One region of the Paenibacillus sp. PsM32 genome, then DNA from elsewhere that is predicted to be linked to it. Evidence: riboswitches for the same ligand, from Rfam matches in the RefSeq annotation. Region 1 holds a riboswitch; each other region holds the start of a gene.
The links. A riboswitch is a leader RNA that binds a small molecule or an ion and turns the genes downstream of it on or off. The one in region 1 is predicted to bind cyclic di-AMP.
Positions count from the first base shown of each region.

Region 2: another riboswitch for cyclic di-AMP. It lies ahead of QCD85_RS22270 (C40 family peptidase); the one in region 1 lies ahead of QCD85_RS21960 (ubiquitin-like domain-containing protein).
Region 3: another riboswitch for cyclic di-AMP. It lies ahead of kdpF (K(+)-transporting ATPase subunit F); the one in region 1 lies ahead of QCD85_RS21960 (ubiquitin-like domain-containing protein).

Region 1 is NZ_JARUWY010000018.1:12,545-22,828, reverse strand. It holds gene QCD85_RS22000 (ribose-phosphate diphosphokinase) at 1-954, opposite strand; gene glmU (bifunctional UDP-N-acetylglucosamine diphosphorylase/glucosamine-1-phosphate N-acetyltransferase GlmU) at 1,154-2,539, opposite strand; gene spoVG (septation regulator SpoVG) at 2,717-3,004, opposite strand; gene purR (pur operon repressor) at 3,200-4,036, opposite strand; gene ispE (4-(cytidine 5'-diphospho)-2-C-methyl-D-erythritol kinase) at 4,207-5,061, opposite strand; gene veg (biofilm formation stimulator Veg) at 5,282-5,557, opposite strand; gene rsmA (16S rRNA (adenine(1518)-N(6)/adenine(1519)-N(6))-dimethyltransferase RsmA) at 5,664-6,548, opposite strand; gene rnmV (ribonuclease M5) at 6,550-7,098, opposite strand; gene QCD85_RS21960 (ubiquitin-like domain-containing protein) at 7,296-8,414, opposite strand; cyclic di-AMP (ydaO/yuaA leader) riboswitch at 8,738-8,961, opposite strand; gene QCD85_RS21955 (TatD family hydrolase) at 9,157-9,924, opposite strand; gene QCD85_RS21950 (HD domain-containing protein) at 9,972-10,284, opposite strand, start outside.
Region 2 is NZ_JARUWY010000019.1:30,196-40,479, reverse strand. It holds gene QCD85_RS22300 (GNAT family N-acetyltransferase) at 1-174, opposite strand, end outside; gene tadA (tRNA adenosine(34) deaminase TadA) at 196-684, opposite strand; gene motB (flagellar motor protein MotB) at 963-1,805, opposite strand; gene motA (flagellar motor stator protein MotA) at 1,798-2,616, opposite strand; gene QCD85_RS22280 (hypothetical protein) at 2,813-3,106, shown strand; gene QCD85_RS22275 (GNAT family N-acetyltransferase) at 3,189-3,704, opposite strand; gene QCD85_RS22270 (C40 family peptidase) at 3,970-4,443, opposite strand; cyclic di-AMP (ydaO/yuaA leader) riboswitch at 4,456-4,595, opposite strand; gene QCD85_RS22265 (YwhD family protein) at 5,074-5,586, shown strand; gene QCD85_RS22260 (ATPase domain-containing protein) at 5,947-7,404, shown strand; gene QCD85_RS22255 (hypothetical protein) at 7,422-7,673, shown strand; gene QCD85_RS22250 (LuxR C-terminal-related transcriptional regulator) at 7,660-9,879, shown strand; gene QCD85_RS22245 (S-layer homology domain-containing protein) at 10,100-10,284, shown strand, end outside.
Region 3 is NZ_JARUWY010000010.1:98,387-108,670, reverse strand. It holds gene QCD85_RS18000 (DUF4097 family beta strand repeat-containing protein) at 1-643, shown strand, start outside; gene QCD85_RS17995 (histidine kinase) at 709-3,051, opposite strand; gene kdpC (potassium-transporting ATPase subunit KdpC) at 3,048-3,623, opposite strand; gene kdpB (potassium-transporting ATPase subunit KdpB) at 3,704-5,731, opposite strand; gene kdpA (potassium-transporting ATPase subunit KdpA) at 5,860-7,530, opposite strand; gene kdpF (K(+)-transporting ATPase subunit F) at 7,550-7,630, opposite strand; cyclic di-AMP (ydaO/yuaA leader) riboswitch at 7,879-8,060, opposite strand; cyclic di-AMP (ydaO/yuaA leader) riboswitch at 8,123-8,327, opposite strand; gene QCD85_RS17975 (carboxypeptidase regulatory-like domain-containing protein) at 8,631-9,992, opposite strand; gene QCD85_RS17970 (SMI1/KNR4 family protein) at 10,174-10,284, opposite strand, start outside.

The sequences.
Region 1 (10,284 bases):
TTATTCAATTTCAAATAGTTTACTGATCGATAGCTCTTCATGAACACGAATAATCGCTTCGCCCATAAGAGGTGCTACCGACAATACTTTTAATTTACTTGTAGGATTAGGATGCGTGATTGGAATTGTATCTGTTACAATCACTTCTTTAAGCGGCGAATTTTCCAGACGATCCATAGCCGGACCAGACAATACTGGATGTGTACAACAAGCATACACTTCTTTTACTCCACCTTCGATCAAAGCATTTGCACCCAAAACGATTGTACCCGCTGTATCAATAATATCATCAACCAAAATGGCTGTTTTACCTTCGATATTACCGATAATGTTCATCACTTCACTCACATTCGGTTCAGGGCGACGCTTATCAATAATTGCAAGCGGAGCACTTAGTAGATCAGCAAGCTTACGCGCGCGTACTACACCACCGTGGTCAGGAGAAACAACAACAGGATTTTCAATTTTTTTGGAACGGAAATATTGAGCCAAAATAGGCACTCCAAGTAAATGATCTACAGGAATATCGAAGAATCCTTGAATCTGCATAGCATGTAAATCCATAGCGATAACGCGATGAGCGCCTGCTTTTTCAATCAGATTCGCTACCAATTTAGCTGTAATTGGATCACGTGAACGTGCTTTACGGTCTTGACGTGCATAGCCGTAATATGGAATAACCACATTAATACTTTTAGCAGAAGCACGTTTTAATGCATCTACCATAACTAGCAGTTCCATCAGATTATCATTGACAGGTGCACAAGTAGATTGGATTACATAGACATGGCAACCACGAACACTTTCAGACAACTTCACCTGAATCTCTCCGTCACTAAATCCAGTCGTACGAGATTCACCCATAGGAATACCAATATAGTCAGCAATCTGTCCCGCCAACTTAGGGTTAGAATTACAAGTGAAAATTTTTAATTTAGAATCACAATAAGTCATAATGGTTAAAACCCTCCGTGGTGGTTCATTGGAATGCTTATCAACTCGGCGTTCATTTCTCTTTAGATCCGTCAAATCATACAACAAGCATTATATATTTCATATTATATAATAATTCTTTAGCGAATAGTGGCATTTTGTTGGTAAGAATAGATAATAATTTTAGTTCTAGCGCATTATTTTCTGCTATAACTGTTAATTATTTCTTTTTTTCATGAATTGCTTTCGCTTTTGCACGAATTTTCTCAGCATATCCTGATTTGTTTTCTTGACGTTGACGAGCGATAGCCATATCGTTTGCTTCTACATCTTGTGTAATCGTAGAACCAGCTACCACATACGCACCATCACCTACACGTACAGGAGCTATCAAGTTAGAATTACTACCAATAAATACATTATCACCAATTTCAGTGATTGATTTGTTAAGTCCATCATAGTTAGCTGTAATGGCTCCACAACCAATATTAACGCCTGAACCTACAACAGCATCCCCTACATAGCTTAGATGAGGAATTTTGGAACCTTGACCTACTGTTACATTTTTGAGTTCTACAAAGTCGCCGACTTTCACTTGATCGCTTAACTTTGTACCCGGGCGCAAGTATGCGAATGGACCGATATTACCTTCAGCCCCTACTTCTGCTCCAGAAAGAATCGATTGACGTACAGTCGAACCATTTCCAATAGTTGAATCTTCTATCTCTGTATTCGGGCCAATTATACAATCTTCACCGATAACAGTATGACCGTTTAGAATCGTTCCTGGATAAAGTACAGTATCGGAACCAATCACAACATCTGCTCCAATATAAGTAGCGGATGGATCGATAATCGTTACACCGTTTAGCATATGTTTTTTGGCAAGACGTGCACGCATAAAACCTTCTGCTTCAGACAATGCTAGACGATCATTAACACCGATCGATTCTGCTAGATCAAATGTTTCGTAGGCAGCTACCATTTCGCCTTGTTCACGCAAAATTTTGATGCAATCAGTCAAATAATATTCCTGTTGTGCATTATCGTTAGTAATCTGAGAAAGCGCTTGGAACAATTTACTGTTATCAAAACAATACGTACCTGTATTGATTTCTTGAACAGCTAATTCTTCAGGTGTACCTTCTTTTTGCTCAACAATCTTCTGTACACTACCATCTGCTCCACGAATAATACGACCGTATCCTGTCGGATCTATCATCGAAGCTGTTAAAATAGTTACTGCTGCTCCCTGACTTTCATGGTTAGCAATAATGTTTTCTAACGTTTCAGGAGTAACAAGCGGTGTATCTCCGCAAATAATGATCGTCGTTCCTTGTTCGGTACCAAGCAATGATTCAGCTTGTTGAATCGCATGACCTGTTCCTAATTGCTCACTTTGTAGTGCATATTCAGCACGATCTCCCAAATAAGCTTGTACTGCTTCAGCGCCATGCCCTACAATAACGACACTTCGTTCACACTGTACTTGTTGTACAGCATCTAGTACATGACCGACCATCGGCTTACCACATACCGGATGGAGTACTTTGTACAATTTGGATTTCATGCGTTTGCCTTTACCTGCTGCAAGTATAATTGCCATTCTTTTCGAATCCAACACTACAGACCTCCTTGTAAAACTCATATATTTACATCATTTTTTATTAGATATGTTGTTAAAACTCCCTAATGAATATATCTTATTCCAGACAAAAAGAAAAGGGAGCCACAATGTAGCTCCCTGTGGCTCCCTTTTCTTTCAAACCCCAATAAGTAAACGTTAAGCACCTTCTTCGATCACTTCTTCTTCTTCCACTCCTGCACGTTCGTACTCAGCCAATACAGCTAACTGAATCTTCTCGCGAGTTCCAGAAGAAATAGGATGCGCTATGTCGCGAAACTCACCATCCGGTGTCCGTTTGCTTGGCATTGCAACAAACATTCCATTGTTACCATCAATTACACGAATGTCATGAACGACAAATTCGCTATCAATTGTGATGGATGCGATTGCTTTCATTCGGCCTTCGGAATTCACTCGGCGGAGTCTTACATCCGTTATTTCCATATGTGTTCACCACCTTTGTCTATAAAGACTTAGATTGTGTAATTCCACACATAGAAGTCAAATTCCTTCTTTTTTCTCCAAAATAATTGTGTATTTTTTTATTTTATTTATTTTTAGGCTCGATTTCTACCGATTTCACATGATTTTAATGATATTCGTTCTCATTACTAAAATGAAAATCATTGGCAAAAAAGCTTAATTAGAATCATTTTCAAAGTAGTTGCCAGGTTGTACCGTAATTTTTTTGTTTTTAGGATCGATATCAGTTACTTTCGCAAGTGACACATAATCTGCCCACAAACGATCATCCGTGTCGACAGAACCTGATTCCAATAGTACCCCTACACCCGCAACAGTTGCATTGAATTCTCCCAAAAGATCAACCATTCCTTGAATCGTACCGCCAGCTTTCATAAAATCATCAATAATCAATACGCGAGATTTTTCTTTTAGCGCGCGACGCGACAACGTCATCGTGTGCAGGCTCTTATGAGAACCGGATACATAGTTAATACTTACTGCTGATCCTTCTGTCATCTGATGATCACGTCTTACTAATACCACCGGCAAATTCAATTGCGTGCCTGTAGCATGAGCTAGCGGAATCCCTTTTGTTTCTACCGTCATAATCACATCGATCGGCGTATCTGCAAATGCAGAAGCAAAAATCTTACCCACTTCATTCAAAATAGCAGGCTGCCCTAGCAAATCAGACATATAAATATAATTACCTGGAAGCAGACGATCAGGTTGTCCCAATTGACCGCATAATTCTTCCATAAAAGAAAATGCTTTTTCTTTGGCAAGCTTCGGAATATACTTCACTCCACCTGCTGCTCCTGCAAGTGTCAACAACTCTCCTGTGCCATCTTCTTCAAAAACTTCTTTGATAATGGTCAGATCCTCACTAATCGATGATTTGGCCGCTCCGTATCGATCAGCGAAAGTGGTTAATGGAATTAGCGTATGTGGTCGTGAAGTTAAATATTGAGTTAATTCCACTAACCGCGCGCTTCTCTTTAATTTTTTCACCGTAACGCCTCGCTATCTACAAAATATTGACATTTTATACCCTAAACCCGAATAATTAAAGTGAATATAACATTTTTGTACGTGTTTGTAAAAGAAAATCGCAATCTTTTTCTCTTATGGCTTATCATCGAGCACCATATCGAGTAAAAAAGACTGCGATTTGAAATCAGTTAAGTTAGTATTCGTACAGCATATACTTCTTTACAAAATCCTCTTAACCCGTTGTAGACACGAGCTACTTTAGATTCTTTTGAAATCAATCCAAATACCGTAGGGCCACTGCCTGACATTAATACGCCATCAGCTCCAAGCTGGATCATCGCCTGCTTCAACTGCTGTACTTGCGGATAGTGAGTCAGTGTCACATCTTCAAGCACATTGCCAAGCTGATCACAGATTTCATCAAATGATTTATTTTCTAACGCTTTCTGCATTTCGATAGCAGAAGGGTGTTTGGCTACTTTATCAGCGCGGAAACGTCCGTATACATCAGCAGTCGATACATTGATCGGTGGCTTCGCGAGAACGACCCAGCAATCCGGTGGACTGGTAAGTGGGGTTAAAAGCTCTCCACGCCCTGTTGCTAACGCTGTACCGCCTGTAATACAGAATGGCACATCAGAACCGATAGAAGCGCCTAGCTCCATCATGTCGTCGTGAGGAATCTGGAGGTTCCAGAGACGATTCAATCCTCTAAGCGCTGCGGCAGCATCACTACTACCTCCAGCTAGACCTGCAGCAACTGGAATCTGCTTATCGATATGAATATGTACGCCCTGTTTGATATTATATTTTGCTTTGATTTTTTGAGCAGCTTGAAAAGCAAGATTTTTCTCATCCAAAGGAATATATCCAGCTTGACTGGAAATTTGGATCGTATCTCGAGACAATTCAGTGAGTGTCAGCCGATCTGCTAAATCGACCATCGTCATAATCATCTCGACCTCATGATAACCATCCGGTCGTTTATGTAACACATCCAGCATCAGGTTAATCTTCGCTGGTGCTTTTTCATATATCTTCATGCTGTTCCTCCACCCTCAACATTCCATCCGAACGATTTGATACGCTGCGTACGGGTTCCTGTGCTTATCATTGCGAATAATCCATATTATAAAAAAAATGAAGTATAAAGTCTATTAATATGGGTATCGGGTTCCGTTCATATCTATAAAATGTAGTCACAAAACAAAACAGTCTCTACCCCGAAAGGAGATAAAGACTGTCTTATGATAAAACAGTTATTCAATTCCCAACATATTCGATTCGTGTCTGACAATCGTCATCACAGACGGTGACTTCCACAGAATCTGTTAATATATCGGCATAGCTGTAAGACACACGTTCAAATGTCTGATGCTCTTCAGCGAGCTTGACAATAAAAACAGAAGGGTAGGTCTCTTCCAAAACTCCGGTTCGTTCGATGGTCTTCTTACGACCACCATTAGCACGTAACGTAATTTTGTGCCCTACATGAGCATCAAGACTACGTTTGATTTCCAAAAGCGCATTGTTAGCCATTGACTACAACCACCTCTTTCCCTCCTCATTATATCAAAGAAAAGATGGTTTGTCAAATGAACATTAAATTATAGCAGTATTAAATTTATCTTGTCAACGAATTTTTTTAGCGGATACCTGCTTTCAAAAATACACTGCTCAAAGTCGCATATTCTTGCAAACTAAGTGTTTCTCCGCGTCTAGAAGGTTCAATTCCTGCTTCTGCCAAAAGCTGCTCTAATTGCGTACGGTCTCCACCTTCAAAGTAGCGACTACGCAAGTTATTGGCAATCGTTTTACGACGTTGTACAAAACAAGATTGCATCAATTCAAAAAAGTAAGCTTCATCTTCGACTTCTACTGCCGGACGATCACGCAGTTTTAAGCGAATCACCGCAGACTCTACATTAGGCTGTGGGATAAATACTGTTTTAGGCACAATACAGATCAATTCAGGCACGCAATAATATTGCACAGCAATACTTAGACTTCCGTAGTCTTTGCCTCCAGGAGGCGCTGCCATGCGCTGAGCGACTTCTTTTTGGATCATCACTACAATATTATCTAACGGAAGGCGTTCTTCCAACAGCTTCATAACGATCGGTGTCGTGACATAGTACGGTAAGTTAGCAACTACACTGACTTTTTCAACTTCACTAAAATCTTCACGAAACAATTGATGTAAGTCGACTTTAAGCACATCATCATGACGTACTTTAGCATGTGGATAAGGTTCTAGCACTTCTTTCAAAATTGGAATTAAGCGACGGTCAATCTCAACCGCTGTTACTGCACCCGCTTCTTGGGCTAATCGTTCGGTCAATGCGCCTATCCCCGGTCCAATCTCTAAAGCTCCATTTTCAGGTGTTAACTCGGCGGCTTCTACAATTTTGTTCAAAATATTCGAATCGATCAAAAAGTTCTGACCGAGACTTTTTTTAAATGAAAATCCATACTTATTTATTATTTCTTTAGTGCGTTTGGGTGTCGCTATATCTAGTCGTTCATCCATATTATTGTTCTTCCTCCGCTTCCATTTGTGAAAGTGCTGCTGCAAATTCTTCACGGCTTATTCCAAAAATGCGCAAACGCTTATGGAACTGTTTTCCGTTGCCATACCCTATCCCTAACAAGTTGCCCATTTTCATTCTTCGCTCTGCTGCATCTGGCTGCATTACCAGTCCTGTCATGATCAAGTCTTCCCAATCGATCAAAATCTCTGCTTCTGGCATTTCAGAATGTACACGTGCAAGTGCTTCACGAATCGCTTCAGGCGAAGCATTCTCAACACCGATATCACCTTTGAGCGTAGCTTCGCTTTCAGGAATAAAAGCATGTTTACAACCAGGTACTTTCTGCGCGACGATCTTACGTATTCGTTCACCAGCAAAATCAGGATCTGTTAATATGATCACACCGCGGCGTTCTTGAGCTAACTTCACCCGACGAATAACATGAGCTCCAATCGCTGAACCACCAGTTTCGATCGTATCCGCGTCTACAGCTCGTTTAATCGCTACTGTATCGTCTCTACCTTCCACCACAATCACTTCTTTAATCACGTTGATTGTACGCTTCCCTTCACTCTGTAAATAATGACCTCTATCTATTCACTATAAATTGATCTTAACAGAACAAAAAGAAGAGGAATATTCCTCTTCTTTTTGTTTTCCTTATTCACGCTCATGGTTAATATTATTTATATCATATAACAGATGACTGGGCTTAAGCAATGGCGTTATCCCAATCAACACCCTGACTAGGGTTTAACCGGACCAATTACATATACAGTGTAACCGGATTTACGTCCAAATGCTCTTGCTTGGCTCAAGCTGTCTATATATACGTCGATTTTATTACCGTTAATAGCACTACCGGTATCTTCAGCACGGCGGAAGCCAATGCCTTCAATGTATACCCACCATCCCATAGGAATGACACTCGTATCGACTGCAATCGTACGACCTTCTGTTACACGTGCTCCAGAAGCAGTCACTGTACCTAGACCAGGTTCTTGAGACGAATAAGCAGTAAGAGATACATTGTTCAGTACTTTCGCATAAGAAAAATCTACACCTGCTTTGGAAGTACTATTACTGGAACCTCCACTAGATGATGCAGCTGCAAGAAGCTTAGGCTCTTCTTTTTTGGTGCCTATTGCTACAATCTTATCTTGCACTTTTGCGGTTGTTTTTTTATCAACCATACGTTTGGAGACGAATTCTCCATCTTCGTATACTTTCTCGATGTATTGAACCACTTTACCTGTTTGACCACTTTGTACTAACTTTGTTTTACCTTCAACCATAGAAGCATCGGTTTTTTTAACAGTTTGATAAGGAATCTTTACAACTTTTTTCGCTACAAACGATTTGGTGCGAACAATCTTGATATCCATATTGTCATGAACTGAAGATTCCATTGCTGGTGTAAGTTGATCTTGACCTGACAATGTTAATCCAGCTTGCTCCAATGTGTTACCAACTGTCTTAGAGGTGGTATAGATTTTCTTCGTGCCACCATCTGCCGTAATGTTTACTGCAACCGCATGGTTAATATAAACTTTATCGCCGTCTTGAAGTGCGCCATTCATCGGCATTGACACTTTATCTTGTGGTGCCACTTTAATTTGATTTTCATCAAGCAGTTGAGAAAGCATCAATTTACGTGTTTCCACGGTTTGTGCTTTGCCGTCAATGACAACAGAAATATTTTTACCCGCTTGATTATAAAGTAGGGACAATAGCATCGCTGCAAGAGCGATAACCAATAATGCAGCCCACAATACATAGCGTAGATTTTGTTGCTTCCAACTCAGCGCATAAGACATGCTGGATGAGCGCGAACCATGGGTTTTTTCGAAAGGAGCAATTGCCACTTCTTCCGTCCTCCTTCATAGTCTCGCCGTCTAGCTGTGACGTAATTGTATATGACGCGACTATATAACAGAATTTTCACAGGCTGATCGTAAGCATAAGATTATCGAATCTGTGTGATAATCTTTCGTGATGTTCAAAAATGCCTGCGCCATGGTCAGTCTAAGGGACATACCTAATATCTGAAAGATCAAGCTTCAAATATCGTATCTCTATACCTTTTCCTTTTGCCCAAAACAAAAGAAGCCTCTGGAAAAGAGCAAGAGCAACTTTTCCTTGGCTTCCGACGTATTTGAATACAGTTCGGAAAACGTTAGAAAATACGAGGTTGCCTCTGCATCGCTTACGGGGTTAGCTGTCGGATTCGGACACATTGTATTGCTTGCCCTTTGAAGGCTCCTCCGCTCATGGCGCGAGTACCTCCAATTCACCCCATAGACCCTGTAAAAGGAATCATACATAATGACTTCGGTATTCTGATAATAATGGCTTGAAGACATATGTTGGTTCCCCCGTTTTCCTATGCAGGAAACTCAGCGAGACCGAATCATGGAATCTTGCGTGATAACAGCAAGATTAAATCACTGATGAAATAATATCCCGAACCCAACCCTCATGTAAAGCGACGAGCAAGCACGTTTTTCTGAATAAATGGTTAAAAAGTTGTCATATTCTTCGATTTTTTGATGATAATTTATTCATATATCCGTTTAACGATGTTTTTTGCGTGATTTACTCTGTTTTTCATCGAATGCCAAATCGTTCCAGTGCATTTTTAGTTGTAATTGTACTAATTTCTTCCAGTGATACCCCTTTTAACGCTGCTGCCGCTTCTGCTACAAGTGTCACATAACCGGACTCATTTCGTTTTCCACGATAAGGATGTGGTGTCAAAAATGGGGAATCTGTTTCAAGTAAAAGACGGTCCCTCGGAACCTTTTGTAACACCTCTTTAGGTTGCTTCGCATTTTTGAATGTAATCGGTCCTCCAAACGATAAATGGAAGCCCATATCAAGACACATTTTAGCTGTTTCCCAGCTACCTGAAAAAGAGTGCATTACTCCTCCGACTTCATGTGCATTTTCTTCACGTAAAATCTTTACAATATCTTCGTGTGCATCACGATTATGAATCACAATCGGCATATGAATGGAGCGTGCCAGACCAATTTGTTCACGTAATACTTTGTGTTGCACTTCTTTTGATGAAGTATCCCAGTGATAATCAAGACCGATCTCACCGATAGCGACTACTTTCTCATGTTTGCATAACGATTCGATCCATTCGAGATCACCAGGTTGCATATGAATCGCATCTACAGGATGCCAACCTATCGCTGCATATATAAATTCGTAACTTTCTACCAATTCCATTGTGGTTGGAATCGTTTCGCGGTTGAAGCCCACATTGATCATACGTGTTACACCCTGTGCATAAGCACGTTCAATGACTTCTTTACGATCATCGGCAAATTCAATCGAATCCAAGTGAGTATGTGTATCAAATAACATATATTTTTCTCGCTCCTTCTCTGTTTTACACACTTTTTTCTTTTATTTTAGATTTCAAATTCCATTTGAGGTGGATTGATTTTATTTTCAAATATTGCTGCTACTTCTTCTGATAACTGATGAATGACTTTTTCCAATTTATCTTGCGGATAGTAGAGATGATATCGACCACGATGAATACCGCTGATTGAACGTACAATATCCGATACTTCTGAAATTTCTTGAATACGATTTTGACGATCTAATAGTAAAATTTGCTTTTCCTTTTTAGGATCGCCCGGACGGAATACATCATAAGGAAGATCAGTTGGAAAATCGATTTCCAGATCATATTGAGGATGCAATCCCACTCTAGCAAAT
Region 2 (10,284 bases), on a different contig from region 1:
ATAGATCAAGTCCAATTGACTAGGAAGTGTAAAAAACTCATTGGGATATCTCGGTTCAAAGGCTTGATTGGCTTCACGACTATTGACTCGTAACTGGAGAAGGGCAGAAGCATCCTCTGGCTCAAGTAAACGAATATAAAGACCTAATGTACGATCAGACAATTCTAGCGACATACAACCCCTCCTTATACAGAATTATGATTGTAACGGTTTGCGCTTTTTGAGTCGCAAGCGTAGCTGTTTGAAAAAGTCAGTTAATAGTAACGCACATTCAGGTTGCAATATATCTGTAATGATCTCTGTACGATGGTTAAATCTAGGTTCTTGTAGCAGATTCATCAATGTACCAGCACAGCCTGCTTTGGGATCTACAGTTCCGTAGACTACAGTTGGTACACGACTCTGTACAATCGCCCCTGCACACATCGGGCAAGGTTCTAAAGTAACATAAAGGGTACAATCTAATAATCTCCAGGCGCCCAATGTTTCACTTGCCTGTCTAATCGCTATAATTTCGGCATGAGCAGTAGCATCGAATGAAGTTTCACGTAAATTATAACCCCGGCCAACGATCACATTATCTTTGACTACAATCGCTCCGATCGGTACTTCACCGAGCTGTTCAGCTTTGCGAGCTTCGGCTATCGCTTCTCGCATCCAATACTCATGTACTTCTTGAGAAATAATAAACCCAACCTTTCACTGTGGATACTTTCTTTACTTGTACATCGAACAGATATTCGTTGTTAACACGTTGTGGATAGAACTGTGGATAACTCTTGAAAAACGAAAATGATACCGTTTTAGCGGAAAAAGTTGTGGATAACTATATTTAAATGATAAAAATTAGCCCGTATTCTATTTTAGGCAAACTATTGTCTATTTTCAATCTATCGTTATTATTTTGAAATAAAAAAGAAACTTTAGAGAGATCTCTAAAGTTTCTTTTGTTAGTTTGATTGTTATTTACCGTTGTTCGCCATAGATTGAAGTGTAGGATTCACATCTTCGTCTACATACTTACGAATAATCGATACTTCTACCCGGCGATTTTCTGCACGTCCTAGATTAGTAGAGTTACTAGCCACAGGTCGATATTGTCCATATCCGATTGCACTGAATTTACGAGGATCTAATTTGTTGTTTAACAGTAGAATTTTCATAAAGTTGAGTGCACGGTCTGAACTTAGATTCCAGTTCGATTCATATTGCGAGTTCGAGATTGGAATATTGTCTGTATGACCAGACACGATAATATCGTAATTCGGGAATTGTTGCAAAATATTAGAGATCGATTTGGCTAGTATACGAGATTCTGGTTTTACGGTAGCTCGTCCAGAAGCAAATAACGTATTATCACTGATTGTGATACTTAATTGAGATTGATTGAGCTTGGTAGCTAACTGCTGGCTCAATCCATTGTTTTTGATATAACTATCTAATTGTTTTTTTAGTTTTTCTAAATTTTCTTGTTCTTGCTGTTTGAGTTTTTCACGTAAACTTTCTCTGCTTTTTTGAGTATTGTCTGCCGGTGAAGCCGCAGAAGCAGGTGTTTCATTATCGTCGGATTTAGGTGTTTGTCCGCTGGTTTCTTCCATAGCATTTTGATCCAAAACACCTGTACCACCGGTGAACGCTGCATTCATCGCTGCTGCCATTTGTTGAAATTTGGATGCATCCAATGAACTCATAGCAAATAGAGTAATAAATAATGCTAGCAAAAGGGTCATTAAGTCAGAATAAGGAAGCAACCAACTTTCATCTGGGTGTTCTTCATGAGGCTCGTGTCTACCTTTTTTACTCACTGGCTACCGCCTCCCCTACAGCCCCACCGCTACTTTCTTCGCTGTTCATTTTTGCATTTTCAGTAGGTGTTAAGAACACAGCTAATTTCTGGCTAATCGCAATAGTAGATACACCGGATTGAATAGATAGTAAGCCTTCTACCATCATTAATTTAACTTCTACTTCAGCTTTGGATAAACGTTTAAGCTTCGTTGCAATAGGATGCCATAATACATAACCACTAAAGATACCGAGCAATGTTGCCATAAAAGCCCCTGCAATCGCATGAGAAAGCTTTTCCAAGTCAGTCAAATCCGCCATCGCAGCAATCAGACCTACTACCGCTCCAAGTACACCCAGTGTAGGAGCATACATACCTGCTTGTGAGAAAAGAAGTGCACCTGAACGGTGACGTTCTTCTGTCGCATTAATATCTTCCATCAATACATCTTGTACAAACTCTTGATCATTACCATCAATAATCATACGCATTCCGTTACGAAGGAAAGGATGATCAATTTCTTCGACTTTGGATTCCAATGCAAGTAGACCTTCACGACGCGTAATAGAAGCCCACTCCATAAACATACCTACTAGATCTTTTTTGTCCATTAATTTTTGTTGAACAAAAACAACTTTGAACAATTTGCCAAGACGTTTAACTTCATTCATTGGAAAAGCCATAAAGATTGTTGCTGCTGTACCAACAAAAATGATGACATAAGCAGCCGGGTTATTAACCAGATTGATAAGGGGGGCACCTTTTAGAAGCATACCGAATATAAGTGAACCCAAACCAAGTATTAGACCAATAATTGTTGAAATTTGCATAATACACCTCGTCCGTGAGTATATAGTTTATCTCTCTCATCATCCACTTCCATGTAATGATGTGTTTTCCAAAAACATCTGATACTCTTTTATCGACAAGATATGCTGCATTGTTAAGAGTTTTTTAGTGTATATTTGCGTTATAATGTAAATAAGTTGGGAATTGTAACAATATCGACAGATCGGGAGGTTGAGTATGGGCGTTAAGCATGGAAGAGATTATGAAGAGATATTGAGTGATTTAACATCAGCAGTAGCCATGATTCCAGACAGTTATTTGTTTTTTGATATGGAACCTCAAGAGTGGGAAGTGCTTGCTGAAGGTGAACGAAATGAAGTAAATGAAGCGTTGGCAGAAGACTTATTTTTTGCGCTCGGTTCACAATCTATGATCCATGTAGGTAGTGGGGTCGTTATCTATGATGCAGATACACATCGCATTGATATTTTGATTGGCAAAGAAGAAATGACATTTGTGACCTTGATCTAACAAAAGATTAATAAAATACGTATATAGCAAAAGCACAGAGCAGATGAACTAGAAGATCATCTACGCTGTGCTTTTTGTTTGTTTATATATCAAGATAACGTGCATCAGTAGGTGCTTGATAGACCATACAATAAAAAGGCTTCATACCATCAGGCGTTCTACGCTCATACATATCTGTAATATAAAAGCCTGCTTTTTGATACGTACGAATAGCCCGCTGATTCCAGGTCAACACTTCCAGATCGATTTCGGCTGTCGCGTTACGGTTTTGAGCCGTTTTTACAATAGCTGCTACAAAATCTTCTCCATAACCATGACCACAAAGATCAGGACGCATACCAATCCCTAAGCGTATCGTATCTCCTAATGGAAAAAGTTGAGCAAATCCGGCTAACTGTTCTGTCTGATCCAATACCGATACATACTGTTGTTGCCGAATCTCAGGATCACCGAACTCAATCCCTAATTCTTTCATTTGATCCCAGGGCATCCAGCCGTAGATATTATAAGGAGGATCATATATCCATGTACATACTTGGGCAGCATGTTGTTCTGTCAAAGGAATCGTATGAAAAATAGAATGTGACAGTGAGCTCATGACATAACCTCCTCTGACTGTACTTTATATATACCATAAAAAAAACTTAAAAAATTTGCAATATCCTGTTTACCATAATTACGAGTAGGTTAATAATAAGTAGACATAATTATAAAGAACAATTGATATAAATTTATTATTTTATGTAACCTATTGGATGTTTAATACGTCTTACTTATATAGGAACATAAAAAAACCACTAAAGATTCTGGCGGGAATCTTCAATGGTTTATAGGTTCATTTATATGAGTTGTAAATACGATGATTAATTGTCAGTTGCGAAGGTGTTATATGTGGAATCGCTCATAACACGTTTAGCACCAACGTAACGATTTTGATAGTAATCCATGCTCAAACTGTCAATTCTCACACCTTTGGAAGTAGAAGCGTGTGCGAAGTTACCATTTCCTACATAAACTGCTACATGTGAAACGCCAGCCCCAGTAGTATTGAAAAATAACAGATCTCCAGCAATTAAATCACTTTTTGATACAGGCTCGCCTACTTGATATTGAGAGCTAGATTGGCGAGGAAGATCAATGTTCATTTTGCTGAATACATATTGTGTAAATCCCGAGCAGTCAAAACCGCTAAAAGATGTTCCACCAATACGATAAGGTGTTCCAATAGCTCCATCGATAACTTGATCCATTTTAGAATCTGCATGCGCACTTGTTACTCCAAGTGACGTAAATGCAATAGCAAGTCCCATTACTGCGGCTGTTAGTTTCTTTTTCATGTTCAAAATCAATTGTCCCCTTCCAATTGCCTACGAGGTTAGCTTAAGGATTCGGTAGAAGGTATTCCCCTATGATCCCTCCGAAACAAGATCAATTCACCCAAAACGGTTCCCCCGTTTCCCGGTACCACGGAATTTGGCTCAAAGCTTGGTGTGTACCGTACACGGATCATTACGACAAAACGACAAAATTTTCAGTTGCTATAAAGGTTACAGCATTTAGTTTTAAAGTTTACAAAGTTGTTACTAAAATCTCACTGGATTTATTCTACCAGAGGTTTTTTACTTTGGCAAACGTTTATTCATCTGTTTTTAAGATTTACTTTTGTATTTTAGTATTAAATCTCTGTGAAACCCTACGGTTATCGTCTTTTTAAAAGTTAAAAAATTTTAATCTTTTGCTCATATAGTGGCGTTTGATGAAGAATTGTGATCACTATATATACTTTATTCGGTTCGTCGATCCCAATAATGAACGTTTTTTTCCTTTTTTTATGAAAATTGATGACAATAATCGACTTTATTGGCTTTTAAGGCAATATTCGATACAATATGAATAATAAATCGAACCATAAATCTATGTATAATAACCTTATTTATACTGACCCCACAAAGGAGTATTTGAACGATATGGATGAAAATCAACCAAGTAAAAAGTCGATGTCACTTAATATTGTAAGTAGTAGTGCAAAAAGCAGTAAACACAAAGGTTTTGGAGCAGGAGCGATTAACCTCAATAATGTGTCCCCTATCATTATAGACCATGGCGAAGCAAAAATCGATGTTGGTGCAATGCACGCCAAAAGTAAAGTAGAAAAAGGGATCAAATTTACGACTAACCGCGAAGAAGTAAATGGCGGTCGTCAAGTATGGTTAGTATGGGTAGCAGTCGATAAATTAGCTGAAGGTGTCAATTATGCTGGTGCTACAGCTTGCGAAATGTGGATTAATGAAGAAGAGAAAAAAGGCTGGAAAATCCTCGCAGAGCATGTGAACAAATTGGATTATGCTATCAAGCGTCGCATTATGTTAGAAGGTTTGGGAAGCGAAGAAAAAGCTGCACTTAAAAAATTATTGGTCGCTCATAACAAAGAATGGTGGAACCAATCTTCTGAAGAGTTTAAAACAGCATTAGAAGGTTAATAATACTTTATATAGTCTACTATTTACACAAAAGACCGACGACCCTCAGATCGTCGGTCTTTTATTATTCGTAGTGTTTTGAAGCATTCTCCAAATATGTAGCTTCTATAGAAGAATTATATTTTAAAAGCAATTATTCAGGATTCAAAATAGTAGGATTATCTTTATTTATATCATATAATAACAAGTAAAATATGGTAAAAAAGGTTGTGAATACAATGCGTCTTTTTCTGCCCTTACCAAAATTGGAAATTTGCTTTCTTCTATCGATAAAGCCTTGCTATAATTAAGATAAAGTTATCATCGTAAGAAGCTGTCCCTTGCTTGACTAAAATATTCTACAGATGGAGGGAACACTACATGCAAAAAAGTGAAGCTGCTTATATTAGTACATTAAAACAGCCAATTAGTACAGGTATCCCGGGACTGGATGATATTTTATGTGGAGGCATACCGCCAGGAGGCGTCGTGATTCTGGAAGGTGAACCAGGCACAGGAAAAACTACAATAGGCATGCAATTTTTGGTTGAAGGTGCTATTAAACATAATGAACCGGGGATATACATTACATTTGAAGAACTTCCTGAACAAATTTACGATGATATGGAACGGTTCGGTTGGAATTTGAAAGAGTTGGAACGGCGTAACTTATTACGTGTGATCTGTATAGAACCCGAGATTTTATTAGAGCAAATGCTCGAACCCAATGGTCTTTTTGAACATATGATCAAAGAAATTGGTTGTAAACGCGTAGTTATGGATAGTATCAGTTTATTTCGCTTACTCAGTAGTGAACAAGAAGCCAGGACAAATGTTTATACCATTCGTAACATTATGCGCAAGCATGCTTTAACTTCTTTTTTTATAAGAGAATATTCAGAAGTAGAAGGGATGAATATTCCTTTCGAGAATTATATCTGTGATGGGATTATCAGACTTTCGTTAAAGCCTTTAATGGAAAAGTATCGTAAGCGTACTATTGAAGTGCTTAAAATGCGTGGTACCCGAATTTTGGAAGGCGAACATACTTATAAGTTTATCGAAGATGGAGTATATATCATTCCTTCGTTATCAATGGCAGAAGATAAAATATTGGTACAGGAAACTGAAGTGCTATCCACAGGTATTGATTCATTAGATGATCTGTTGATGGGTGGTATTCCTAAAGGCAGTGTCTTTATGATCGATACGAATAGTAAAGCCAACTATAGATATCTACTTTCTTCTATTTATGCACAACGTATCAAAGACGATGATTGTACCGTAACGATGATGTCTGGTAATACTACTTTAGATATGTTTGCCGATACGATCGATTTGTTCGGAGTGTCTTTACGTCAGGCTGCCGATGAAGGGAAAGCTCATTTTATTGAGCACTATAAGCGTGCTGTAGACAGTGGATTAGAAAAAGCGCTTATTCGTGTAGATGATGTAGAGAATGATGAATATGCTAATACGTTAAATGAAAAGCTTTCTCCTATTTTTGAATGTGAAGAGCTTTGTGATAAGCGTTGGTTCATCTATTATGATCTAAATACAATTATTTCAGAACGGGGCAAAGATTTCGTTGTGAAATACTTCTCAGAAGAAATTTCACTTTGGCGGGCGCTTGGCATTACTGTAATGGCGCATTGTAATTTTAGTGAAATTGGAACAGAGACGGCTTCATTTTTGGAACGTACTTGTAATGGAGTAATCCGAACATGGGTTGATGGTAATTATCAGTATTTACAAGTGACTAAATCACCAAGCGGAAGAGTGTCAGCACCACACATCGTAGCTAATATTTCAGAAACACCATTTGTCCGGCTGGTATAAGGAGGGATTAAGCTTTTATGGTATCAGAAAGCGATGTAATCACATTACAGATGGAATGTACCTTATTTTTTGAAAATAATCCTTATGCATTAGAAACCAGTACGGGCATGTCCAAACGACTTGGACGCAATGCGCATTTAATTGAACGTGCGCTTGATCGTTTGACTGAATTATCGATTTTAGAAAAAAATGGTCAGGGTACGCGTGCTATTTATCGTTATAAAACGCCTTATATTCAAACAGAAGTGGACATGAATGCTTATGATTGAAAGCTATTTTATAAATGATAACTTGGACAGCTGTCAGGAACTCCAAAATGTATATGCAGAACTTACAGGTTTATTTATTTTTATCACAAATCATGAAGGGCATTTGTTAAGCACACCTTCAGATGCTGAAATCGCTAATTTGTTCATCACGTATCCCAAAGAACTTGAAAGTATGTTAAAAGCAGAAATCGATAAGTTGAAAAGGCTTCGAGTTACTGCTTTATCTGATCAATGGATACCTGGAATCAAGTGGATTATTTCACCTGTCAGTATCGATCAGCAACCGATTGAGATGTATATCTGGGCAGGAATTATTATTCAAGAAAATACCAGACAAAACATTATCGATCATGTGAATTACAATAGCCCTGATTTGAAAGGGCCTGCGGAACTTTTCCGTCTTATGAGAGAACGAATACAAAGAACACCAGAAGACGATGTTACGCAAATAGAATATAAAAAAGATAAGATTAATAAATTATCTAAAGCTATCGCTCTTATCTTGAAATCAGGATATAAAGAGAAAAAGTTCGCAGAACGTCTGACGACTCTTAATGAAACGTTGCGGTCGGATTCCAGTCGCAATATGCCTATAGAAGAAGTGACACGAGCGGTGCTTGCTTCTAGCGATCTGGCAGATGTATTCGGATTTGCTTTAAAAACATCTTCTGGTACTTATCGTATTGTGAGCAGTACAGGGCCTGCCGCCGCTGAATTAAAAGGAGCTATTTTCCACGAAGGCGAAGGTTTTCTTGGTCAAGCAGTACTTAGCGAGCAATTAAGTCACTGGAAAGATGTAGGTAGAGATCCACGCAGTCACTTTTTTCTACAAAAAGGATTAGCTTCGATCTATGAAGTACAATGTTTTCCGATTCGGTATGACGATGAAAATTACGGGTTGTTATTTGGAATCGGTTTGGAAGAAAAATTATCAACAAATACCAATATTCGTTTTGAAGAAACATTGATCTCTTTAATTGGTTGGTACATTGGTAACCATATTACTCATGGTCGTATGGAAAAGCAGATTCAGCGCTTCAAGCCGTTAATGGAACTAGCCAGTGTAATGGTATCTGTGCAGGATATCCAGCGGGTTCTATTTATGCTGGTAGATATGAGTCTGAATCTGGTATGGAGTCCATCTGCGTCAATCGTTGTTCATCGGGCAAGTGAAGATGAGAAAGTACAGATGGTCGCTCGTGGTATGGAAAGCCCGCGCGGAGAAACGTATGCCCGCGATATTGCTCGTCGCTATTTGGAAAATGGAAATAATCAACCGGCAACGAATTCATATCTAAATCGTTCAGTGCCTTCATCATTGATGATTGAATATCCTATCGTTTATGCAGACAAAACTAGAGCTGTACTTGCTGTTGCGATAGGAGATGAGCAAGAAGGCGAAGAATGTCGTGAGATTTTGTCTGCTCTGGCAACGATGGGCAGTGTCATTATGAAGCTACTCTATGATCGACAACAGTTTTTATCAAACAGTAATCGATTTGCTCATATTTTGCATGAATCGATTCGGGAGTGGAATGTAGCGCAATATCAACTGGCTACGGATGCACAGAAAATCGTGATGGAATTTGCATTATGGGGTGGATTACGTAAGGACGAAGGAGAAACGATTGCACGCGCCTGTCTGATGTCGTTCTCAGATCCGGCTACTTTACGTAGTTTTCCTCACTTGTTTGAACAAGAAGCAGAAATGATTGAAGATTTTAGAAAAATTCAACAGAATCAAAATAGCCCAACCTCTCATCCATATAGTAAAGGCGGGCAAACAATGGTATTAGTATTTGCTCTGGCTGCTTCAGGCGATAACGATATCCAGTTGATGAATGATTCCCAATTTACTAATATTGATCCTGCTTTGATCAGTCAGTTCCGTTTATTCATGCTTAGTCGTCATACTTTGCAAACGGAAATTAGCTTAATGGAAGAAAAACCTGTTCCTCGTGCGTTAACTGCTGAAGTAGCAGAGGGACGTGGTCTGGAAGCGATCGTCAAAGAATTTGGATTATCTCCACGGGAAAAAGAAGTATTAGAGTTAGTCGTCAAAGCTTCCAGTAATAAAGAGATTGCTGCGGCTCTATTTATTAGTGAACATACTGTCAAAAATCACTTAACGAATATTTTTAATAAGATGAGTGTAACCGACCGTGCACAAGCAATTGCGGCTGTTTTTAACAAAAGTATAGGTTGAATAAAAAAGATCACCTTTATTTCAAAAAGGGTGATCTTTTTCCTTTTTATAGGCGAAAAAAAGAAAGAGGAGGGTTTTCCTATTTCCTAAAATGTATAAAATAGGAAATAAAGTCTATATATAACTGCCGCTGTTTCTAGGAAAATGAATCTGTAAGCTATAACAAGATGTGTTATTTGTTGCGACAGGCAATTTAACTAAAACAAAAGGGGAGAAAAATATGAAGAAACGGAGTTACTCGGTTTTTATAGTATTTTTAATCGTAACTTTGATTTTTACAGGCTTGCCTCGGTACGCAAGTGCAGCTGCAGGTTCGATGACTATTACTTCTGCTGATGGAGTACAAGTTGTGGGACAATCAGCTAATTTGAGTGTTACTTATAATTTAGGAGATGTAATTAGTCT
Region 3 (10,284 bases), on a different contig from region 1:
GACTACTATTCAGAATGATACGTTACAACTTTCTTTAGAAGAAGTAACTTCTGGATTTAACTTTTTTCACTTTGATATTACACCTGCTATTCAACATATCACTGTGGCTTTAACCGATCCGGCTCAATTACAACAGTTTACTATGGACGTATCTTCTGCTCATACAACACTCAAAAATGTAGAAGCTACCAATATACAACTCCAGACCAGTTCAGGTGATGTGAAAGCTTATGATTTAAAAGGAACAACTCAATTAAGTACGTCCTCTGGCGATATTCGCTTAGAACACTGGCAAGGTTCTACTTTGCAACTATCATCAGGTTCTGGTGAAATTTATGCACAGCGCTTAGAGGGAGATGTAACGACTACAGCCAGCTCAGGCGATATTGAAATTCAACAATTAGGTGGCGAAGGGCATATCAATTCACAATCTGGTGATATATTGATCACTCTGCAAAAAGGAGCACGCAATGTAGAAGCTTCTGCTCAATCGGGTGATATTGAGATTCATACCAACCATCAATTTGAAGGTTCGTATGAAGCACATACCAATTCAGATGATGTTGAAGTTCCACCGAATAGCACTAACAGCCCCTATACGATCAAAGCAAATACTTCTTCTGGTGATATTGAGATCGAGTAACTAGTAAGTATTGTATAATAGATACACTATTTGTAAATTATTTATGTCTGCATCGATCGCTACGATTAACTTTCTCGATCGGCTACCACCAGAATATCCATATTGCGTGCATGTCGTAATACTTTTTTTAATAACGAATCTCTGCCCCATCTTTTCCAAGGTGGGGTACTTGTCTGTCCAAGAATCATCTGTGTTGCATGATGAGATTGTGCTTCTTCTACGATAGATTGTGCCAGACGTTGACGTAGCGGTTGATATTGAATCTCGAATTCTCCACCTAGACGTACTGTTAAATGGTGTAATTTATCTGCTTTATCCGCTATTGCACCTGCCAGCGAAAATTCGCTACCGATATGAATATACGACACAATCAATTTGGCTTTGAGCCGATAAGCAATACGGAATCCTCGCCGAATAAGACGCTCTGCTTCATGATCTAATTTGACACCTACAAAAATAATTTCTTCTCTTTGCCACGGTCCACGTAATGAATCTTTGCGTTCCCACGATTCTAATCGTTCATCGACATCATCGGCTACTTCTCGCAATGCCAATTCACGCAAAGCAATCAGATTTCCCATTTTAAAAAAGTTACTCAGTGCTTGTTCGACTTTGGATGACGCATAGATTTTGCCTTCTTGTAATCGCTGGCGTAACGTCTGTGGTGTTACATCGATTAACTCTACTTCATCTGCCAAATGCAAAATCGAATCCGGCACAGTCTCCCGTACACGAATCCCAGTGATTTGTTCAACAGCATCGTTCAAACTTTCCAGATGTTGAATATTAACAGTAGAAATGACGGAAATGCCTGCTGCTAGTAACTCTGTAATATCTTCATACCGTTTGCTATTACGACTACCTGGCACATTCGTATGAGCAAGTTCATCCACTAATACCACTTCTGGATTGCGTGCAATGATTTGCTCCACATCTAACTCTTCTAAATGATGATCACCATATTTGATAATTTGTCTGGAAAGTAAAGGCAAAGATGCGGCTTGGTCTGCGGTCTCTTGCCGTCCATGCGTTTCAAGTAATCCGATCACTACATCGATCCCTTGCCGACGTAATTCATTGCCTTCACGTAACATAGTGTATGTTTTGCCGACCCCTGGTGCAGCGCCTACATAGACTTTGAATGTTCCGCGCCGAATATGATCGATTTGACGGGCGATTTCTTCTGAAGGTAAACGGCGATACGAATCTTCTTTTTTAACAGCAGGTAATTTGGTTGTTTTCGCAGGTAAAATACGTTCGCCTTCTTGCTCGGCACGATCTGCCATCAAAAAAATATCAATATCACGTGTCATTAACAAGACTCCATTAATAACAGAGCGATTGATCCATTCTTGCCAGCGATTTTGGCGTGAATGTCCCATCACAATGCGTGTAACCTGATGCTCTTTGGCATAACGAACCACCTGTCTTGGCAGTCTGCGCTTGGAGATCATCGCAACTTCTTCAAATACTCCTCCGACTTGCGTAGATAACTCACGAATCGAACGCTTGAATGTTTCTTCTTCACGATTGAGTTTTCGTGCTTTATTTTGAAAAGAAACCACTAATAAATCTCCACTCAAACGACGGGCAATCTGTTGGCCACGCCGAATATAAATCGATCCATTCCAGTGATATTGTACAGACACCATAATACGCTCTGCTGTTCCTGTCGGGCCGGTCAGTCCCTGTTCTGCACGATGCTTTTCCAGTGTTCCACCGACCCCTTCAGCAACAGTACGTAATGCCAGTTCACGAAGTACAGCTAAATTTCCACGTTCAAAAAAAGCACGATCACTGCTATTATCCAAAAGACCAGCAGAATACCGTTGCAAAATGACTTCTGGGGTAACATCAATTAAGCGAACTTCGTCTGCTTGATGTAGTGTATCTGACGGTACAGTACATTCGACTTCACGACCTATATACTGCTGTGCCAATTGAGCAGAACCTTCCAGCTCATACACATTGACTGTAACCATTACACTGATTCCATGTTCTAATAAATAACGAATATCTTCCCACCGTGTCCGATGCTCTGCTTCAGGTCGATTCATATGAGCCAGATGATCCACTAATACCACTTCTGGATTGCGCTCAATAATTTTTTCCAGATTCAAATCTTTTTGTTCCCATGTCTGTCCTTGCTTATCTTCTTTGATCCAATGAATACTTGGAATGCGTTCTAGATCGCCTAATTGTTGCATCGTTTCCGGACGTTGTAATGTAGATACTGCACATATCACAACATCTATTCCTTCATGACGAAGCATCTGACCATCACGTAACATATGGTACGTTTTACCGGAGCCACTTACGGCTCCGATATATACCTTCAAACGTCCTTGCTTTAATTTGGTGATCATTTGTAACAATTCTTCAGGTGTTTTGCGGCGAAAAGTACTCATGATTTAGACAACTCTTGTTGAAGAGCCATATTCAGTTTTAGTACATTAACAGCAGGTTCTCCGAATATCCCCAACTGTCTGGACATCGTATTTTGTTGAACTAATGTTTGGAGCTGATCTGTGGATACACCGGTCAAATTACTGATTCTTGGTATCTGAGCAGTCGCTGCTTCAGGGCTAATATCAGGATCTAGTCCTGACCCTGAATTGGTAATCAGATCAACAGGTAATGAGGCTACAGGTACATCTGGATTTTGCTTTTGCCATGTGCTGACAGATTCTTGGAGACGTTTCAGTAATTCTGGATTAGACGGTGCAAAGTTGGGCGATCCTGATCCATTTGCATTGTAATCTATACTTGATATCCGTCCTTGAAAATATTGAGGTTCAGTGAATGCTTGTCCGACCAATGCTGAACCAACCACTTGATTGTTACTATTATAAATAAGACTGCCATCCGCTTGCTTGGACATAAATGCTTGCGCAATTCCTGTTACTGCTAATTGATAGACAACACAACAGAGCAGAAATAAAATAACGCTTGTTCGTAAAGTGATCCATACCGTTTTCATACCTGTTCTTTCCCTTCGGTTCTAAGTAGTAACGTATTGGTATTGATAGAAGCCATCATTTTATCTGTATACAATCATGCTTATAAAAAAGTCTGCATAATCAAATCAATACATTTAATACCGACAAACGGAACTGCCACACCGCCGAATCCATAGATAAACAAATTACGACGTAACAATTTGGTCGAGCTCATTGGTTTATAAGCGACACCTTTCATCGCTAATGGAATCAGAATCGGAATAATGATTGCATTAAAGATCAGCGCAGATAAAATAGCAGACATTGGTGAATGTAGATTCATAATATTCAATACTTGCATCTGCGGAATAGCTACCATAAACATCGCTGGAATGATTGCAAAATATTTAGCAATATCGTTAGCGATACTGAATGTTGTTAAGCTACCACGTGTCATCAATAGCTGTTTACCAATCGCAACCACTTCGATAATTTTGGAAGGATCAGAATCCAGATCGATCATATTGGCTGCTTCTTTGGCAGCTACTGTACCACTATTCATCGCAATCCCCACATCCGCTTGTGCAAGTGCAGGAGCATCATTGGTACCATCTCCTGTCATCGCAACCAATTTACCTTCTGCTTGTTCGCGGCGAATAACAGCTATTTTGTCTTCTGGTGTACTTTCAGCAATATAATCATCTACTCCAGCTTCTTTGGCAATGGTTGCTGCTGTTAATGGATTATCACCTGTACACATAATCGTTTTGATACCCATACTACGCATTTGTTCAAACCGTTCTTTCATGCCGGCTTTGACCGTATCTTTGAGGTAAATCAATCCATAGATTTCCTGATCTACAGCAACAGCAAGCGGGGTTCCTCCGGCAGAAGCAATAGCATCGTTATTCGCTTGCAGATTACTAGGAATATTTCCACCTTGAGAACTGACCCATTTTTTTATCGCATCGACAGCACCTTTACGCACTTTACGTCCATCTGCCAGATCCAATCCACTCATACGTGTCTCGGCGCGAAACTCTATAATTTCAGCACCTTCACTTAATGATTGAGAATATTCCCAATTTTGCTTTTTCATCAATTCTAAAACAGAACGTCCTTCAGGTGTTTCGTCAAAAGCAGAACTAACTGCTGCCCATTCGCCGACTTCTTGTGGTGAATGACCTTCTGTAGGTACAAATTCACTAGCCATCCGGTTACCATACGTGATCGTACCTGTTTTATCTAAAATAATCGTATTGATATCACCTGAAGCTTCAACTGCTTTACCAGACATCGCCAACACATTAAAACGTGTTACCCGATCCATCCCGGCGATCCCGATAGCAGACAACAATCCACCAATTGTTGTTGGGATCAAGCAGACTAGCAAAGCAATCAATACCGGAACCGAAAGAACAATATTTAAATAGCTTGCCATAAAAGGAAGTGTTACTACAACCATCAAAAAGATAATTGTTAAGCTTATCAATACTGTGTTTAACGCAATTTCATTAGGTGTCTTCTGTCGTTCTGCTCCTTCGACTAGACTAATCATTCGATCCATAAATGATTCACCTGGATCGCTTGTAATACGAATAATGATCTCATCACTAATTACCATCGTTCCACCCGTTACAGAACTAAAGTCTCCACCAGCTTCTTTAATGACTGGAGCAGATTCACCTGTAATCGCAGATTCATCGACGGAAGCAAGACCTTTAATTACTTCACCATCGCCGGGAATCATTTCACCCTGTACGACTTTGACAACATCACCTTTACGAAGCTGTGTAGACGATACAGCTACTACTTGCTCACCTTCGATTCGATTTGCAATAATTTCTTTTTGCGTATTTTTCATCGAGTCTGCTTGTGCTTTGCCTCGACCTTCTGCTAATGCTTCAGCAAAGTTCGCAAAAAGTATCGTGAATAACAAAATAATGGCTACTGCTATATTGAATCCTGTTGAAACCGATTCGCCAAAAGCATTCGGTACAAAAATGAGTAATAAACTGATAATTAAACCGACTTCAACTACAAACATTACTGGATTACGTGCCATCAGTTTAGGATTTAATTTGATCACAGATTGTTGTAACGCTTTGGAGATCAAGTCCCGGCTCATCATTGATGATTTACTTTTCATTACATTGTTCCTCCACTTAGCACTTATCTGTATAAATGCTATATATTCGAATTCTATCTATAATTCATTGTGTAACAATTATTTATTTTTCTCATCTTACATCATGAGATGAGTGTATCTGTTTCTTTTTACAACGTTAGCATTTCTGCAATCGGTCCAAGTACAACTGCCGGGAAAAACGTAAGCGCACCGACTAAAATAACAGAAATAATAAACATACCGCCGAACAGTGCTTGATCTGTACGCAATGTTCCGCTTGTTTCTGGAACAGGTTTTTTCGCCATTAATGACCCTGCAACAGCTAACAACGTTACCATTGAGAAATAACGACTGATAAACATAACGACACCGGTCATAATATTCCAAAACGGTGTATTATCGCCTAATCCTTCAAATCCTGATCCGTTATTCGCAGCTGATGAAGTAAATTCATACAACGCTTGTGTTAATCCATGATAACCCGGATTAGAAATCGTATCGGATTGTGTCATCACAGCTATTGCTGTTGGAGCTAATACCAATAAAGGTTGAATCAGCAATGTGACTGCAATCAGCTTCATTTCTTTACCTTCAATTTTGCGACCGAGAAATTCAGGTGTTCGTCCAACCATTAGACCGGATAAGAACACAGCAATAATGGCATACATTAGAATATTTAATAACCCTACACCAGAACCGCCAAATACCGTATTAAGCATCATATTCCCAAGTGAAATCAATCCGCCAATAGGTGTTAACGTGTCATGCATGTTATTGACAGCACCTGTCTCTGAAGCGGTTGTGACGACAGAGTAGAATGAAGATTGTGCTTCACCTAACCGTACTTCTTTCCCTTCCATCGATCCAGACTGATGTTGAATACCTAATTGATTAATCAATGGATTCCCTTGAGATTCACTGACAAGAGACACACTAAGCATGACGACAAACATCATCACCATGGATACAAATAATACTCTACCTTGTTTGGAGTTGCCGACCATTTTACCATACGTAAATGGAAGTGACATCGGTACAAGTAACATCATTAACATCTGTAACATGTTACTGAATCCGCCCGGATTTTCAAAAGGATGAGCAGAGTTGGCTCCAAAATATCCGCCACCATTGTTACCTAATTCTTTGATCGCTAGAAATGATCCTATAGGGCCGGTACCAATCTGTTGCTCTGTTCCTTGTAACGTCTGCGCAGTGATTAAAGTATGCAATGTCTGCGGTACACCTAATCCTACAAATACAATTGCCATCACAAATGCTAATGGTAACAAGATTCGTGTGATTGCTCGTACGAGATCTGTAAAGAAATTGCCGAGTGGCTTACCTGTGATTCCTCTAATAAATGCAATAGCGACTGCAATCCCTGTTGCCGGCGATACAAACATCATAAAGATGATCGCTGTCATCTGTGAAAATAAAGACAATCCGCTTTCTCCACTATAATGTTGTAAATTGGTATTTGTAATAAAACTAATCGCTGTATTAAATGCCAGATCAGGACTCATATTGGTAATCCCTGCTGGATTCATTGGTAAAATATGTTGGAAACGAAAGATCATGTACGTAATCAGCAATATCACTGAATTACTGATCAGAACTGCTCCTGCATACTGTTTCCATGTTTGATTTTCATTTTTGATACCGCCGAACCTGTAAATCCATTTCTCTATCGGATAAAACCAACGATCCAAGCGATTGGGTTTATTTTCAAAAGCATAAGCAATATAATGTCCGGTTGGCCGAGCAATAATTATAGCGATGATAATAGTGACTGCAATTCCGATATATGAAAAGATACTCACGATGTTCTCCCCTGACCCATTAGAATTTTTCTGGATAAATCAATGCATAACATAGATAGATTGTTAATCCACCAATAATAATCCACAGCAGCCAAGTCATCGCTTATTCCTTCTTTCTCCGATAGCTACAGATGCCCATTGCAGCAACCCGCTCAACCCTAAAGTCATGATCACCATTAAACCAATCATCAGTATATCCATCATGTGTGTAAGACTCCCTGCATTCATTTTGTAAGTAATCATTTGCTAAAAAAGGCATAAAAAAAGAAGCCTGGAGAAAAGCAGAACTTTTCCCCAGGCCTCTACAAACACGCACACTTATCGTGTACCTGCCGAGTTGCTGGTTAGGAGTTCTCCCCTATACGCTTACGGAGTTAGCTGTCGGATTCGGGCTGGAAGATCGCCCGTTCCGGTAGATACCGGAATTCACCCCATGTTGTGTAGTAACTGACTCTTCGTATCAGTTATCTTCATCAACGGTTGGTTCCCCCGCTTTTCATATGCATATGAAAATTAAGCGTTGTGACATTGTTAACATATCAAAAAACACAGAGTCGTATTACACTGTGTCAGATCGGCACAAGCTTCACACTTCTCTCCTAATCCACGCTTACGAGGTTAGCTGTCGGATTCGGGCGGTGAGAGTCGCCCTACTGCATTGTCTGACTATACCATGGTTAAGTCAGTATGCAGATTCACCCCAACGATTCACATTCCGGCTCTCACACCGTTTTGTGAAATCGCAATTTGGTTCCCCCGTTTTTCGGTTAATACCGAAAACTCAGCGATCAACAAACATTGGAAACTTCATTTATATCAGTTGCTGAATCGTATTCATCAACTGCCTGCAATGAATAATACGCCTGTCCTTGTCAACTGTAAAGCTGAGAAAAGACGCAAAAAAAGCTGTGAATCATCACAGCTTTCATTTTCAGATAACTATTGAAAAGTTATCTATCTCAGGCTCCTATTTTCTCTCTTTTTCATCGTTTATCTACTTTTTTATTTTAGTTACATGATATTCATCATTGTTTTGCAGTAAATTCTGAAAACGATTATGTCATTTGTTACGCAACATCCTATTATTTTGCCTTGTTATGTCAACCTGTATAAATTTCATAAGCAAAATGGTACAACGTGCTGATGTCTGAATTAAGTTGTTTTCCATTGTTGAAAAATTGGATTCTGACTACATCATAGTAATGTCTGTACCGAGATGATTGGAATGTATATTGTCCTACACCCGGGTTATTAATATAGACAGGCATTGTAAAATTACCATACCCATCCGTAGTAGCTGTTCCAGAAATTACTTTGCCATTTAAAATAGTCGTGATATTGGTAGTTACTATAGCATTCCCTACAGGAGTACCTGTTGCATCAAATGCACGACCGGTAATCACAATATTGCTTTTCACACGCCACTTTTTACCTTGTCCATAATCAATAAATCCATAGAGACCACCATCTGTAGTAATATCGCTAACAGTCACTCTTGAGACATCTGCTGTCTGATAATTAACAGATAATTTGTATGGTTTAGTGAGATCGAATGTCGAAGGTGCTAATACTTGAATATAATAAGTGCCCGCAGGTAATGTAACTTGACCATTGGTATTCTGGGCAAGTGTTCCTTGACTCACTAGATTAGCATTAAATAGCTGTAACTGATATGTTCCATACGTCGAGGTGTTGTCTAAACGCAAATTCATTTTAGACTGAGCTGTCAAAGTGACTTTTGTCCAATCTTCATCAAAGCTGTTATCAATATTCTGTGTACTGACAAAAGGAGCAGCTCCGCGATCTTTGGCTAACCATGGATTATCGTCAGGTTCATTAGCATCATACGTATCCGATGTTACAGCAAATACTGTAAATGGATTAGTTGTATCTGCTCCTTGATAAGAACTCACTCTAATAAAATAATAGCCTGCTTTGGCAATATGACTAAGCTGTTCATATTGAGTCGGCCCTTTGGTAGAAAAAGCTACTTGTTGAATCTGGGATGTCTCTTCATTTAAGTAATACAGTGAAAGATCATAATCAATAGCCGTTGAATTAACTACACTTAAAAAAGAAGTTAATTTGGCAGGACTCGTCACTTGTGTATAAAACCAACGACTTTCCCCTTCTGTAGCGATATAACCTTGATACGCTTGTCCAGTCTGAATCAATAATGCTTGATCAGGTGTTGTGTTCGTGCCATACGTATCTGCTGCTATTGTACTCCGCTGAATAGTAGAAGATGGCAAAGTAATAGACTGAGGCAATTCCTTTTTCTTTATAGCAAAATAATCTTTAGAGCTGGTCAATTCCTTGTTTGGCGCAACAGACTGAACCAAAGGGGTAGGGTTACCCAATTCTTTATGTACTGTTAAAGTCTGCGCCTGAGTATGGATACCACCCCAACTTATGCCTAATGTCACAAGCAACGCCGTAATACCTATTACTTTTGTTTTCAAAATACCACTCCTTTTTCAAATATATGTTATTTATTAGTAAATTATACCTAATTAGAAAATTGATAGTCAACTACATTTTTATCATTTTAGGTAAAAAATAATAAAAAAACAAAAAAAGACTCTGTCGCTTTTGAGCTATACAGAGTCTTTGGGACTGATTGGATATGATTAAAGTATCGTATTAACGTATATGACTGTGCCAGATTTCTTCTTCTTCATCTGTCATTTCGCCTACAATTTTGTGGAATTTCACATATTGAGCGAACGAGTTTTTGAGTAATTGAAATTGAGC